2 regions of the Actinomadura sp. RB99 genome follow, and region 1 is predicted to be linked to the other one. Evidence: riboswitches for the same ligand, from Rfam matches in the RefSeq annotation. Region 1 holds a riboswitch; the other holds the start of a gene.
The links. A riboswitch is a leader RNA that binds a small molecule or an ion and turns the genes downstream of it on or off. The one in region 1 is predicted to bind glycine.
Positions count from the first base shown of each region.

Region 2: another riboswitch for glycine. It lies ahead of gcvP (aminomethyl-transferring glycine dehydrogenase); the one in region 1 lies ahead of gcvT (glycine cleavage system aminomethyltransferase GcvT).

Region 1 is NZ_JABMCA010000101.1:10,687-18,397, forward strand. Features, by position in the region: gene amrb99_RS45290 (helix-turn-helix domain-containing protein) at 1-194, shown strand, start outside; gene amrb99_RS45295 (serine/threonine-protein kinase) at 251-1,849, shown strand; gene amrb99_RS45300 (L-serine ammonia-lyase) at 1,939-3,312, opposite strand; gene glyA (serine hydroxymethyltransferase) at 3,378-4,634, opposite strand; gene gcvH (glycine cleavage system protein GcvH) at 4,636-5,025, opposite strand; gene gcvT (glycine cleavage system aminomethyltransferase GcvT) at 5,087-6,181, opposite strand; glycine riboswitch at 6,359-6,454, opposite strand; gene amrb99_RS45320 (hypothetical protein) at 6,581-6,955, opposite strand; gene amrb99_RS45325 (3-oxoacyl-ACP reductase) at 7,080-7,711, opposite strand, start outside.
Region 2 is NZ_JABMCA010000124.1:3,491-11,201, reverse strand. Features, by position in the region: gene amrb99_RS47585 (MerR family transcriptional regulator) at 374-979, shown strand; gene amrb99_RS47580 (lysylphosphatidylglycerol synthase transmembrane domain-containing protein) at 1,025-3,487, opposite strand; glycine riboswitch at 3,788-3,882, shown strand; gene gcvP (aminomethyl-transferring glycine dehydrogenase) at 4,055-6,931, shown strand; gene amrb99_RS47570 (tetratricopeptide repeat protein) at 7,454-7,711, shown strand, end outside.

The DNA.
Region 1 (7,711 bases):
GGCGGGAGCTGTGCGACGTGCTGATCGTCCTGATGGCGTGGGGCGACCGGCACCTGCACCCCGACGACCCGCCGGTCCGCTGGCAGCACTCCTGCGGCGAGACCCTCAGCCCGATGGTGATCTGCCGGCACTGCGGCAACGAGGCGCGGCCCGGCGCCCACTCGCCGACGGGGCGGGGCGCGCTGACGTCCTGACCCCGGAAAGACGGCGGAATGCGATAGAAGAGTGGACATCTTCAGGAAGGTGCGAGATGTCCGCGATGCCGTTGAGGGCCGGTGATCCGACGCACGTCGGTTCCTGGGAGATCGAGGGGCGGCTCGGCGAGGGCGGGCAGGGCGTCGTCTACCTCGGGCGCGGGGCCGGCGGCGAGCCGGTCGCGGTCAAGGTGCTGCGCGGGCTGGACGAGGAGGCGCTGCGGCGGCTGGGCCGGGAGGTCGAGACGGCCCGGCGGGTCGCGCCCTTCTGCACGGTGCGCGTCCTCGACGTCCGGCTGGATCCGGCCTCCGCCTACGTGGTCAGCGAGTACGTGGACGGCCCGTCGCTGCAGGACGCGGTGAAGGCCGAAGGGCCGCGGCGGGGCGCGGCGCTGGAGCGGCTGGCCATCGACACGGCGACCGCGCTCGCGGCCGTCCACTCCGCGGGGGTGGTGCACCGGGACTTCAAGCCGCACAACGTGCTGCTCGGCCCGGACGGCCCGCGGGTCATCGACTTCGGGATCGCGCGCGAGGTGGACGTCACGTCCTCGCTGACCAGGGGCCCGATCGGGACGCCGGCGTACATGGCGCCCGAGCAGATCGAGGGCCGCCCCGCCACCGCCGCGGCGGACGTGTTCTCCTGGGGCGCGACCATGGTGTTCGCCGCGACCGGGCATCCGGCGTTCGCGCGGGACGGCGTGCAGGCGCTGTTCCACCAGATCCTCAGCGAGGACGCGGACCTGTCCGGCCTGGACGGGTGGCTGCGCGACCTGGTCGCGTCCTGCCTCGCCAAGGACCCCGCCGAGCGGCCGACGGCGGCGGAGGTGATCTCCCGCCTAACGGCGCGGACCGCCTGGCAGCCCGTCGACACGCTTCCCGCCGCCGCGTCGTCCGCGTCCGCGCCGCCCGCGTCCGCGGCGCCGCCTCACGCGTCCGTGCCTCTTCCGCCCGAGGCGCCGCCTCCCGCGTCGCCGCCTCTCGCCTCCGGGCTCGCCGGCACCGTGCCGCAGCAGGCACCGTGGACGGCATCGCCGGGCTGGCCGCAGCCGGGCCTTCCTCCGGGCGAAGCGCGCCGCCGCCGGGTCTGGCCGTGGCTGACGGCCGCCATCGCGCTGCCGGTCGTCGCGGCCCTGGTGGCGGGCGGCGTCTTCGTGGTGCGGCAGGTGCTGCGCCACGAGAGGCCCGCCGCCGTGTCGTCCCTCCCGGCGGACATGTGCTCGATCTACGACTCGAGCGCGGGGAAGCGGGTCCTGGCTGACATGGGCGCCGCGAAGGGCAAGCGCATCCCGCGGAGCAGCGCCGACCAGTACGGGGAGTGGAGGCTCTGCGCGTTCGGCACGGACCTCTTCCCGCCGACGGACACCTTCCAGATCCAGCTGAACCTCTACAACCGCGACGACCCGCGTAAGGGGATCGAGGACGCGCGCAAGGCGTTGCACGGCGGTTCGAGCTTCGGTTGCACCTCGGCGCCCGCCACCGGCGGCGGAGTGGGTGAGGAGAGCTGCGAGGGCGTCACCAGCAGTTCGTGGGCCGAGGTCGTGGCGCGCAAGGGCAACGTCATCGCGATGGCCTCCTGCTCCGCGGCGACCATCGACGACCGCTACCGCCAGGCACTGCGCCGCGCCGCCGACCTGGCCCTTGACAAGGCCCTGTAATCCACGGCACACCCCTGTAGCCGCCGGCGCGACCCGCGCCGGCCGGCGGACCCAGGCCCGCGACCCCACCGGAGAGGCGCGGCCGCCGCTCAGCACTCGATGACGTTGACGGCGAGGCCGCCGCGCGAGGTCTCCTTGTACTTGTCGAGCATGTCGCGGCCGGTGTCGCGCATGGTCTTGATCGCCTTGTCGAGGGAGACGAAGTGGCGGCCGTCGCCGCGCAGCGAGATGCGGGCGGCGCTGATGGCCTTGATGGCGCCGACCGCGTTGCGCTCGATGCAGGGGACCTGGACGAGGCCGCCGACGGGGTCGCAGGTCAGGCCGAGGTTGTGCTCGATGCCGATCTCCGCGGCGTTCTCCACCTGCTCGGGGGTGCCGCCGAGGACCTCGGTGAGCCCGGCGGCGGCCATCGAGCAGGCGGAGCCGACCTCGCCCTGGCAGCCGACCTCGGCACCGGAGATCGACGCGTTCTGCTTGAACAGCACGCCGATCGCACCGGCGGTCAGCAGGAACCGGACGGCGCTCTGGTCGTCGCCGCCCCGCACGAACCGGTCGTGGTAGTGCAGGACGGCCGGGATGATGCCGGCGGCGCCGTTGGTCGGGGCGGTGACGATGCGCCCGCCAGCGGCGTTCTCCTCGTTGACGGCGAGCGCGAAGAGCGTGACCCAGTCCATCGCGTGCAGCGGGTCGGACGCCTGCTCCGCCGACAGCTGGCGGTGCAGCTGCGGGGCGCGCCGCCGCACCTTCAGGCCGCCCGGCAGGAGGCCCTCGCGGGTGCAGCCGCGGGTGACGCAGGCCCGCATGACGTCCCACAGCGTCAGGAGCCCCTCGCGGATCTCCTCCTCGGTGCGGCCGAACGCTTTCTCGTTCTCCAGCATGAGCGCCGAGATGGACAGGCCCGTCTCGCGGCAGCGGTCGAGGAGCTCGGCGGCGGTGTCGAACCGGTGCGGCAGGACGGTGTCGTCCGGCTTGATACGGTCGGCGCCGGTGGCGTTCTCGTCCACGATGAAGCCGCCGCCGACCGAGTAGTACACCTTGGAGCGCAGTTCGTCGCCGGACGCGTCGAACGCGGTGAACCGCATCCCGTTGGGGTGGCCGGGCAGCGACTCCTTGCGCTCGAAGACCAGGTGCTCGCCGACGGCGAAGGGCACGTCGTGCGAGCCGAACAGGCGGAGGGACTTGCGCTCGCGGATCGCGGCGAGCCGCTCGTCCACCGTGTCGACGTCGACGGTCTCGGGCTTGTCGCCTTCGAGGCCGAGGATGACGGCCTTGTCGGACCCGTGCCCCTTCCCGGTGAGGCCGAGGGAGCCGTAGAGGACCGCCTGGACGGACGCGGTCCGCTCCAGCAGGCCGTCCCGGCGCAGGCCGCGGGCGAAGCGGTGGGCCGCCGCCATGGGGCCGCCCGTGTGCGAGGACGACGGGCCGATACCGATCTTGAAGAGGTCGAAAACGCTGATGGCCATGGGTGCTACCTCGTCGTAGCGCGCGCCCCCCTCCCGCCCTGAGGGGGAAGGGGGGCGCGAGGGAGTTACAGGTCGGGGTACAGCGGGTGCTCGTCGGCGAGGGCCTTCACCCGGGCCGACAGCGCGCCGGCGTCGAAGGACGGCTGCAGCGCCAGCGCGATGACGTCGGCGACCTCGGCGAAGTCCTCGGCGGTGAAGCCGCGGGTCGCCAGGGCCGGCGTGCCGATCCGCAGGCCGGACGTCACCATCGGCGGGCGCGGGTCGTTCGGGACCGCGTTCCGGTTGACGGTGATGCCGATCTCGTGCAGCCGGTCCTCGGCGTCGCGGCCGGTGAGCTCGGAGTCCACCAGGTCGACCAGGACGAGGTGCACGTCCGTGCCGCCGGTGAGCACCTTCACGCCGGCCTTCGCCGAGTCCTCGGCGAGCAGCCGCTCGGCGAGGATCTTCGCGCCCTCGACGGTGACGGCCTGCCGGGCCTTGAACTCGTCCGACGCGGCGATCTTCAGCGCGACCGCCTTGGCGGCGATCACGTGCTCCAGCGGGCCGCCCTGCATGCCCGGGAACACCGCCGAGTTGATCTTCTTGCCGTACTCCTCGCGGGCGAGGATCAGGCCGCCGCGCGGGCCGCCGAGCGTCTTGTGCGTCGTGGTGGTGACGATGTCCGCGTACGGGACGGGCGACGGGTGCAGCCCCGCCGCGACGAGCCCCGCGAAGTGCGCCATGTCCACCATGAGCAGCGCGCCCACCGAGTCGGCGATCTCCCGGAACGCGGCGAAGTCGAGCTGCCGCGGGTACGCCGACCAGCCCGCCACGATCATCTTCGGCCGGTGCTCGGCGGCGAGGGAGGCGACCTCGTCCATGTCGACCAGGCCGTCCTCGGCGCGGACGTGGTAGGGCACCACGTTCAGCACCTTGCCGGAGTAGTTCAGCCGCATCCCGTGGGTGAGGTGCCCGCCGTGCGCGAGGTCGAGGCCGAGGATCGTGTCGCCGTGCTGCAGCAGCGCGAAGTAGACCGCGGTGTTGGCCTGCGCGCCGCTGTGCGGCTGGACGTTGGCGTGCTCGGCGCCGAACAGCGACTTGGCGCGGTCGATCGCCAGCTGCTCGGTCACGTCGACGAACTCGCAGCCGCCGTAGTACCGCTTGCCCGGGTACCCCTCGGCGTACTTGTTGGTCAGGACGGAGCCCTGCGCCTCCAGCACCGACACCGGCGCGAAGTTCTCCGACGCGATCATCTCGAGGGTGGACTGCTGGCGGCGCAGCTCGGCGTCCACCGCCTCGGCGACCTCGGGGTCCGCCGCGGCGAGGGAGTCGTACAGACCCACGTCAGCTCTCCTCGATCAGCTTGTCGTAGGACTCGGCGTCCAGCAGGTCGCCCGGCTCGTCGGAGATCCGCACCTTGAAGATCCAGCCCTCGCCGTACGGGTCGTCGTTGATCACCTTGGGCTCGTCCACCACCGCGCTGTTGATCGCGGTGATCTCGCCGCTGACCGGCGAGTACAGGTCGCTGACCGACTTGGTCGACTCGATCTCCCCGCACGGCTCGCCGGCCTCGACGGCGTCGCCCTCGGAGGGCTGCAGCTCGAGGTAGACGATCTCGCCGAGCGCGTCGGCGGCGTGCGCGGTGATGCCGACCGTGACGATGCCGTCCTCGCCACCCAGGCCGGCCACCCACTCGTGCTCTTCGCTGTAGCGGAGCTGCTCCGGAACGCTCACGATCTTTTTCTCTCTCTTCCCATGTGGGGGCCGGGCCCCCACACCCCCGGACGACTGTGTTTCAGGAACGCTTGTAGAACGGCAGGGCGACCACGTCGACCGGCTCCTGCCTGCCGCGCACGTCCACCGCGAGGCCGGCCTCCTCGACGCCGCTGTCGAGGTAGGCCATGGCGATCGGCGTGCCCAGTGTGGGCGACGGGGCGCCGCTGGTCACCACGCCGCACGGCGTGCCGTCCGGCGCGACGACCCGGTACCCCTTCCGGGGCGCGCGACGCCCGCGCGCCACCAGTCCCACGAGCCTACGGCCCGCGGGGGTCTGCGCCTGCGCCGCCAGGGCCGCCTTCCCGACGAAGTCGACCGCCTTGTCCAGTTTGACCACACGGCCGAGGCCGGCCTCGAACGGGGTCGTCTCCCGGGTCAGCTCGTTGCCGTACAGCGGCATCCCGGCCTCCAGGCGGAGCGTGTCGCGCGCGGAGAGCCCGGCGGGCACGACCCCGTCGACCGCCGCGAGCGCCTTCCACAGCGCGACGGCGTCGGCGGCGTCCACGAACAGCTCGAAGCCGTCCTCGCCGGTGTAGCCGGTGCGGGCGATCAGGGCGTCCACGCCGGCGACGCGGTCGGCGAGGATCGCGTAGTAGCGCAGGTCGGCGAGCGGCGCGCCGGTGAACCCTTCGAGGATCTCCTGCGAGCGCGGGCCCTGGAGCGCGATCAGCGCGTAGGCGTCGGAGCGGTCGTCGACGGCGGCCTCGAAGCCCGCCGCCCGCTCGGTGAGCGCCTCTCGGACCACCGCGACGTTCGCGGCGTTCGCCACCACCATCCAGGTCTCGTCGGCGAGCCGGTAGACGATCAGGTCGTCGAGGACGCCGCCGTCCGGGTCGCAGATCATCGTGTACCGGGCCTTGCCCACCGCCATCGGCGACAGGTTGCCGACCAGCGCGTGGTCCAGCGCGTCGGCGGCGCCGGGGCCGGACAGGAAGATCTCTCCCATGTGGGACAGGTCGAACAGCCCCGCGCCGGTGCGGACGGCCTGGTGCTCGGCGGTCTCGCTCCGGTAGCGCAGCGGCATCAGGTAGCCGGCGAAATCGACGAGGTTCGCGCCGAGGTCCTGGTGGACGTCGTGCAGCGGCGTCTTCTTCGGGGTCAGGTCGGCGGACATCGGTTCGGCTCCTTCGTCGCGGGCGCGCGTGGTCCATCGTCCCACTCGCGCACCGGGCGTATCGGTGCCTCCCCCTCTGTCATCGGCGCCTGAGAGCTTCACCCGCCGCCCCGTACGGGACGCGGCGCGGGCTTTCACCTTCGGCGGGGGACGGGGTCCCCGCTTTCCAGAGGTCGCCTGGTCCGTGCGGTCCGTGGGCCTGAGAGGTTCCGGGGAGGATTTGCTCCTTCGGCGTCCCACGCCGGCTGCGTGGAACTCTCCCGCACGGGATCAACGGCGTCGCGCCCAGGCTAGCAGCGGCAACGCCGTGCGACCAGCGGCCGCCGCGCCGGGCCGGCGGCGCGGCCGGAGGCGGCGCGTGCTCCGGCCGAGCCGCCCCGCCGGGCCGCCGGGCGGCCGCTACTTCGGCGTGGCGGCGGGGGTGCCGGACATCGCCTTCACGCACGCCTGCAGCGCCGCCTTGATCTTGGCCAGCTCGGCCTTCGACGGCGTCGAGCTCGGGTGCGGGCTGGGCATCGTGATCCCGTGCTTGCGCACGCAGTCGTTGAACTTCTGCGCGGCCTGCGCCGTCCCGTTCCCGCCGGGGGCGGTGGGCACGGCCCCCGTGCCCTTCGAGGCGCCGGACGCCCCGGAACCCCCCGGCGGCGCGGACGACGCCGCCGGGGCCGGCGCGGCGGTGGTGGGCGACGAGGCGGCGCTCTTCTTGTGGTCCGAGCCGCCGCATCCGCCGAGCGCGAGCGACAACGCCAGTACCGCCACGAGACTGCGCTTCACAGGATCACTTCTCCAGAGACCGGGGTGGAAAGCGCCATGATGCGCAGAAGGCCGCGCGTGCGCCTACCGACGGGCGTGCCAAGAAAACGCGGGCCGGTTAGCACCGCTGCGCATAGCGGGCGCCCTAGAGGGGCGTCACATAGGCCCCGGAGATGCCGCCGTCCACCAGGAACTCCGACGCCGTGATGAACGACGCGTCGTCCGACGCCAGGAACGCGACCGCCGCGGCGATCTCCGACGCCTCCGCGAAGCGCCCCACGGGGACGTGGACGAGGCGCCGCGCCGCCCGCTCGGGGTCCTTGGCGAACAGCTCCTGAAGGAGCGGGGTGTTGACGGGGCCGGGGCACAGCGCGTTCACCCGGATGCCCTGCCGCGCGAACTGCACGCCCAGCTCCCGCGACATCGCCAGCACGCCGCCCTTGGACGCGGTGTAGGAGATCTGCGAGGTCGCCGCGCCCATCACCGCGACGAACGACGCGGTGTTGATGATCGATCCCTTGCCCTGCTCCAGCATGTACGGGATGACGTGCTTGCAGCACAGGTAGACGCTGGTCAGGTTGACGTCCTGCACGCGTTTCCAGGCGTCCAGGCCGGTCTCCAGGATCGAGTCGTCGTCGGGCGGCGAGATCCCGGCGTTGTTGAACGCGACGTCCACGCGCCCGTAGGCGCCGTGGACCGTCCGGTACAGGGCCTCGACCGCGTCCTCGCTGGTCACGTCCACCTCGACGAACAGTCCGCCGAGCTCGTCGGCGGCGC
Region 2 (7,711 bases), on a different contig from region 1:
CGGCGCTCCGCGGCACGTCCCGCCTGTTCGAGCGGGCATCGGTTACGCTGTGTGATGGAGCGGTGCGGGCCGGACTTGGCGGATGGAGTGGGGAATGTCACTTCAGGGTGTAAGTTCATGCCGTGCCGCGATTGGTCTTGCATTGCCCTGGACCTGGCAGTTTCCGAGGGGTGACCAACGGGGTAGGAGTGCGTTGGCGGCTAGGGTGCGCAGTTTGCCCACGTGAAGCCGGTTCATCCGGGCATGCGACGCGCCGACGGTGAACGTTGACCACACCCTGACCGGCACCTACCGTGCTGGTGGAACACCCGTGGTGTAATTCGTCAAACCCCCTTGACGAAGCGCCACGGGCTGATAGAAGCCGGAGGTCCGCGTGGCGGTGAGCAGCGGCGAGGGCAAGGCGACCCCCGAAAGGCACATGGCGTCACAACGCGCCGGAGAGCAGGGCCTGCTCTTCGACACGCAGGTGTCCGCGCCGCCGGAGGACGTCGGCTACCGCGGCCCGACGGCGTGCGCGGCGGCGGGGATCACCTACCGGCAGCTGGACTACTGGGCCCGCACGAAGCTGGTCGAGCCGAGCGTCCGCGCGGCGCAGGGATCGGGCAGCCAGCGGCTCTACAGCTTCCGCGACATCCTGGTGCTGAAGGTCGTGAAGCGGCTGCTGGACACCGGGGTGTCGCTGCAGCAGATCCGCACCGCCGTGACGCACCTGCGCGACCGCGGCGTCCAGGACCTGGCGCAGATCACCCTGATGAGCGACGGGGTGAGCGTCTACGAGTGCACCTCCGCCGACGAGGTCGTGGACCTCCTCCAGGGCGGGCAGGGCGTCTTCGGCATCGCGCTCGGACGGGTGTGGCAGGAGGTGGAGGGAAGCCTGGCGGAGCTTCCCGGCGAACGCGCCGCCACCGACGACCCGGACCCTCTCGAACACCCCCACGATGAGCTGGCGAACCGGCGGCGCGCCCGCCGCACCGGCTGACCCCTCCCGCGAGCCCGCGGCCGCCCCCGGACGGCCTCCGACCCCTCAGATCGCCTCCTTGCGCTGGAGATAGGCGAACGCCGCCCAGCCCGGCAGCACGGGAAGCCACAGCGTCAGCAGCCGGTACAGCAGCACCGCGGACGTCGCCGTCTCCGCGGTCAGCCCCGAGATCGTCAGCGCCAGCGTCAGCGCGCCCTCGACGGCGCCGAGCCCGCCCGGCGTCGGCACCGCGGAGCCGACCGCGTTGGCGGTCAGGAACACCACCACGACGGCCGTCCAGGGGAGCGACCCGCCGAACGCCCGGATCGAGGCGTCCAGGCAGACCACGTACGCCACCGTCAGCCCCACCGTCCCGCCGAGCCCGGTGGCGAGCTTGCGCGGCGACTGCAGGACGTCCACGAGCCGCGGCACCACGCCGGAGAACATCGCCCGCAGCCGTGACGTCGCGAACCGCCGCACCCGCGGGATCGTCAGCGCCGCGCCGGCGGCCAGCCCCAGCGCCAGCACCACGATCATGATCGTGCGGGACGGCGCCAGGTCCTTGGTGGCGTTGTGGGTGGAGCCGGTGAGGAAGCCGAACAGCGCCAGCAGCAGCACGTGCACCACCAGCCCGACCAGCTGGGACGCGCCGACGCTGGCGACCGCGAGACCCGAGCGGATGCCGGACCGCTGCAGGAAGCGGGTGTTGATCGCCACGCCGCCGACCGCGGCCGGCGCGACCAGCTGCACGAACGACGCGGCGAGCTGGACCAGCACCGTCCGCCCCAGCGGCAGCCGCTCCGGGACGAAGCCCAGCAGCATGTACGCCGCCGCGAGATAGGTGGCGGCGGACCCGGCGAGGGCGATCAGCAGCCAGTGCCAGGTGACGGTCGACAGCAGGTGCGCGAAGTCGAGGCTCGCGACCTGCGGGAGCACGATGTAGCCGGCGACGGACAGGCCGACGATGCTGAAGATCGTCCGGGGCCGGAAGCGCTCCAGCCGGACCGGCGCCGCCTCCGTCTCCGGCTTCAGCGCGACGATCTGCTCCCGGATGCGGGTCAGCAGCTCGCGGTCACGGCGCAGCGCCGTCCGCGTCGACCGCGACAGCGCCACCCGCTGCAGCAGCGGCACCGCCGCCGGGAGCGCGTCCTCGCCCAGCGCCGACGCCGCGGTCCGCACCGCCCGCTCGGGGCCCGCGCGCAGCGCCACGGTGGTGAGCAGCTGCGCCAGGTCGAGCCGCAACGCCAGGTCGCCGGCCGCGATCTCGCCGGACCGCATGTCGGTGAGGTAGGCGCGGCCGTCGTCGCCGACGAGGATCGCGTCCTCCTCCAGCCGCCGGTGCGCGAGGCGGCCCTCCTGCAGCCGCCGGAACTGCCGCCACACGTCGGCGAGCAGGGTGTCGGTGACCTCCTCGTCCCGGACGTCCCCGAGCCGCCGCCCCGGCACGTGCTCGTAGGCCAGCAGCGCCGCCTCCGTGCCGACCTCCGACGTCCCCACCAGCCGGGGAGTGCGCGCGCCCGCCGCGTCCACCGCGTACGCCATCAGGGACTCCAGCTCGAGGGAGCGGCGCAGCGGGCGCAGCGCCCGGCCCGTGGTGGTGCGGCTCAGCCGCAGCGTCCGCCACATCCGGTACAGCAGCCCCGCGGTCTGCTGGTCGCGGTCGAGGACCCGCACCTCCAGGTCCCACCGGCCGGGCCGCCGCTCGCCCGGCGCGCGGCACTCCTCGTCCCGCCGGTCGAGGACGACGCCGTAGCGGCGGTCCGCGGCGGCGTCGCCGGGATCGCCGAGGCGCGCGGCGCGGCGCGGGCACAGCCCGAGCCGCTCCAGCGTGGAGACCACCGTCGTCCCGGTCGGGCGCGGGTTGGGCGTTCCGACCGCGTACAGCGTCCCGTAGCCGATCGCGCGGCCGAGCAGGTAGGTGGCCGCGAGCGCGGCGACCGACGCGTACGACGCGGTCAGCCCGGTCAGCGCGGCCAGCCCGATGAGCGTCCACGTCACCGCCTGCCAGCGGGTCCGCCCCGCCATCCCGACCGCCGTGACGAACGCGATCACCGGGGCGATGTCGGTGTGCACCGGGGCGGTGCTGGTGCCGCCCCAGATCAGCGAGTCCAGCACCCCGCCCGGCGCGGCGCTCGTCACCCAGTCGTCCAGCCCGACCGTGATCCCGAACGCGATCACGGCGGCCAGCAGCGCGATCGCGACCCGCATGCCGTCCTTGCGGAACAGCCGCTCGACCGCGAACGCGATCGGCACCGTCAGCACCCCGAAGCTGGACGCCAGCGTGGCCAGCGACAGCAGCAGGCGCGGGGCGTGCGCCGTGCCCTGCGCGATGTCGGTCTGCAGCCCGTGCGTGGTCTGCTGCGCGATCGACACCAGCAGCATCACCACGGCCAGCGTGACGCACGAGACCCCGAACCTGATCGCGTCGGCGGACCGGCGGATCCGGTCCGGCTGGGCGGGCTCGTCCACGGGGACGCCGGCGGTCGCGCCCGTCGCCGGGCGCACCGCCCCGCCGTGGGTCTGTGTCACGCCGTACCGCCGCCCTGACCGTCCGCCATCGTGATCAGCGTCCCAGGGCCGGCGGCGCGCCGCCAACGCGACCCCCGTCCGGCCGGCCGCGCGGACGGCGCCGCGCCCCGTCCCGCCCGGTGGCCGCGCGGCCCGCGGCCCGCCCCGGTGAGCTGTGCACATCGTACTTGCCGGTAGATGCCCGGACCGTCCATCACCCCGGTTCCGCGCGCCGGGACGCGCCGCCGTTGCGGCGGTTCGCGGCCCCGCGCGACGATCGCGCGCGCGATGGTTGGGTAGGGTTTGTTCCGGACATGCCGTCGACCCTGCGCGGGAGAGACCCCATGCGGCCAGCGTGGGGCGCCGAAGGGGCAACCTCCCCGGAACCTCTCAGGCAAAAGGACCGCGCGGACGAGGCACCTCTGGAAAGCAGGCGCCGTTCCCCCGACCGGGGGAGGGGCGGCTCACCGAAGGGGAAATCCCGCCCGGCGGGGGAAGCTCTCAGGTGCCGATGACAGAGGGGGAGACCGGCCGCCGGCCCGTTGCCGGCGGCGGCCCTGAGCGACCGCAGCAGCCAGGAGGCTCTCCATGACCGCCCAGTTCTTCGCCCCCGTGGCCTCGCCGCAGCACCCCCGTTCCACGTTCGCCGACCGGCACGTCGGCCCGTCCCCGGACGAGCGGGCCCGGATGCTGGCCGCCATCGGCTACTCCGGCGCGGAGGCGCTGATCGACGACGCCGTCCCGGCGGCGATCCGCACGTCCCGGCCGCTGGAGCTGCCGCCCGCGCTGAGCGAGACCGCCGCGCTGGCCCGGCTGCGCGAGCTGGCGTCCCGCAACACCGTCCTCACCTCGATGATCGGCCTCGGCTACCACGGGACGATCACGCCGGGCGTGATCCTGCGCAACGTCCTGGAGAACCCGGGCTGGTACACCGCGTACACCCCGTACCAGCCGGAGATCTCGCAGGGCCGCCTCGAGGCGCTGCTGAACTTCCAGACGGTCGTGTCCGACCTGACCGGCCTGCCGGTCGCCAACGCCTCCATGCTGGACGAGGGCACCGCCGCCGCCGAGGCCATGGCGCTCGCGCACCGGGTGTCCAAGCGCAAGGAGCCCGGGACGTTCCTGGTCGACGCCGACGCGCTGCCGCAGACGATCGAGGTCGTGCGGACCCGGGCGGTCCCGCTCGGCATCGGGGTCGTCGTCGCGGACCTGTCCGCCGGGCTGCCCGACGGCGACTTCTTCGGCGTCCTGCTGCAGTACCCGGGCGCGTCCGGCGCCGTCCGCGACCTGGAGCCGATCACCGCGCAGGCGCACGAGCGCGGCGCGAAGGTCGTCGTGGCCGCCGACCTGCTCGCCCTGACCCTGCTGCGGCCGCCGGCGGAGTCCGGCGCCGACATCGCCGTGGGCTCCGCGCAGCGGTTCGGCGTCCCGTACGGGTTCGGCGGCCCGCACGCCGGCTACATGGCCGTCGGCGAGGGCATCCAGCGGCAGCTTCCCGGACGCCTCGTCGGCGTGTCCGTCGACGCCGACGGCGCCACCGCGTACCGCCTCGCCCTGCAGACCCGCGAGCAGCACATCCGCCGCGAGAAGGCCACCAGCAACATCTGCACCGCGCAGGTCCTCCTCGCCGTCATGGCGAGCATGTACGCCGTCTACCACGGCCCCGAGGGCCTCGCCGCGATCGCCCAGCGGACGCACCGCCGCGCCGCCGAGATCGCCGCGGGCCTGCGCGCCGGCGGCGTGGAGGTCGTCCACGGCGCGTTCTTCGACACCGTCCTCGCCCGCGTCCCCGGCCGCGCCGCCGAGGTCGTCGCGGCCGCCCGCGAGCGCGGGATCAACCTGCGGCCGTCCGGCGCCGACCACGTCGCCGTCGCCTGCGACGAGACGACGCTCCCCGAGCACGTCACCGCCGTCCTCGAGGCGTTCGGCGTGCCCGCCGATATCGGCGGCGCCGAGGAGGCGATCCCCGACGGCCTGCGCCGCGAGAGCCCCTACCTCAGCCACCCGGTCTTCCACGCGCACCGCTCCGAGACCGCCATGCTGCGCTACCTGCGACGGCTCCAGGACAAGGACATCGCGCTCGACCGCTCGATGATCCCGCTCGGCTCCTGCACGATGAAGCTGAACGCCACCGCCGAGATGGAGCCGATCACCTGGCCCGAGTTCGCGAACCTCCACCCGTTCGCGCCGGTCGACCAGGCCGCCGGCTACCTCGAGCTGATCCGCGAGCTGGAGGACGCCCTCGCCGAGATCACCGGGTACGCCAAGGTGTCCGTCCAGCCGAACGCCGGCTCCCAGGGCGAGCTGGCCGGCCTCCTCGCCATCCGCGGCTACCACGCGTCCCGCGGCGACGAGCACCGCGACGTCTGCCTCATCCCCTCGTCGGCGCACGGCACCAACGCCGCCAGCGCCGTCATGGCGGGCATGCGCGTCGTCGTCGTCAAGTGCGACGAGGGCGGCAACGTCGACCTCGACGACCTGCACGCCAAGATCGGAAAGCACGGCGACCGGCTCGCCGCGATCATGGTGACGTACCCGTCCACGCACGGCGTGTTCGAGGAGTCGATCACCGACGTCTGCGCCGCCGTCCACGCCGCCGGCGGCCAGGTCTACGTCGACGGCGCCAACCTCAACGCCCTCGTCGGCCTCGCCCGCCCCGGCGAGTTCGGCTCCGACGTCTCCCACCTCAACCTGCACAAGACCTTCTGCATCCCGCACGGCGGCGGCGGCCCCGGCGTCGGCCCCATCGGCGTCCGCGAGCACCTCGCCCCGTTCCTGCCGAACCACCCGCTCCGCGAGGAGGCCGGCCCCGCCGGCACCGGCGTCGGCCCGATCTCCGCCGCGCCGTGGGGCTCCGCGGGCATCCTGCCGATCTCCTGGGCGTACATCGCGATGATGGGCCCGGACGGCCTGCGCGCCGCGACCGAGGGCGCCATCATCGGCGCCAACTACCTCGCCGCCCGCCTCGGCCCGCACTACCCGATCCTCTACACCGGCCGCAACGGCCTCGTCGCCCACGAGTGCATCGCCGACCTCCGCAAGATCACCAAGGAGACCGGCATCACCGCCGAGGACGTCGCCAAGCGCCTCATCGACTACGGCTTCCACGCCCCGACGCTCTCCTTCCCCGTCGCCGGCACGCTGATGATCGAGCCCACCGAGTCCGAGGACCTCGCCGAACTCGACCGGTTCTGCGACGCCATGATCGAGATCCGCCGGGAGATCCAGCGCGTCGCCGACGGCGGCTACGACCGCGAGGACAACCCGCTCAAGAACGCCCCGCACACCGCCGCCTGCCTCGTCTCCGACGACTGGAAGCACGCCTACACCCGCGACGAGGCCGCCTACCCCGTCCCCGCGCTCCGCGAGACCAAGTACTGGCCCCCGGTCCGCCGCATCGACCAGGCCTACGGCGACCGCAACCTCGTCTGCTCCTGCCCCCCGCCGGAGGCGTTCGAGGACTGAGTCCTCCCAGGGGGGCGACCCCCTGGAACCCCCGTTGCGACGGACAAGGCGTTTCACGCTCCGCTGGCGCTCCGCGTGAAACGCCTTGTCCGTCGTCGGGCAGGCCCGCTCCGCTCGCTGCGCTCGCTCCGCGTGCCTGCCCGTGTTTTCCCAGGGGGCGACCCCCTGGAACCCCCGTCACGGTTGAGGGGCTGTTTCCCGCTCCGCTAGCGCTCCGCGGGAAACAGCCCCTCAACCGTCGGGCAGGCCCGCTCCGCTCGCTGCGCTCGCTCCGCGTGCCTGCCCGTGACCGTGGCTGAGGTTCTTCTTCCGTATGGGTGTTCAGCCGGGTCAGCGGGCGGGTGTGCAGCCGGGTCAGCGGACGGGGGTTCGGGCGGCTCGCGTGGGCGGGGATACGGGGTTTTGTGATCTTGGCGGGGTTTCCGGGTGTCCTCCGGGACGGGCGGCGGCTCGGTCGCTAGGCTCTGGGCGGACCCGGCCCGCAGAGGGCACGGACCCCGACCCCCAGAGGGCAGAAGACCGATGAGCGAGTCCGCGGCCGACGACCCGGCCCTGTTGTGCGAGGAGGCGCGGAGCCTCGCGGAGAACGGCGCGGCCGGGGAGGCCGCGCTGCTGTTCGAGCGGGTGCTGGCGCTCGGCGACACCCCGTGCCGGGCGCAGGCCGCGCTCGGCCTCGCGGTCGTCCTGGACGACGGCGGCGACGTCGAGGCGGCCCGCGAGGCCGACCGGGCCGCCATCGCCACCGGCGACCCCGAGTACGGCCCCCGCGCCGCCTACCAC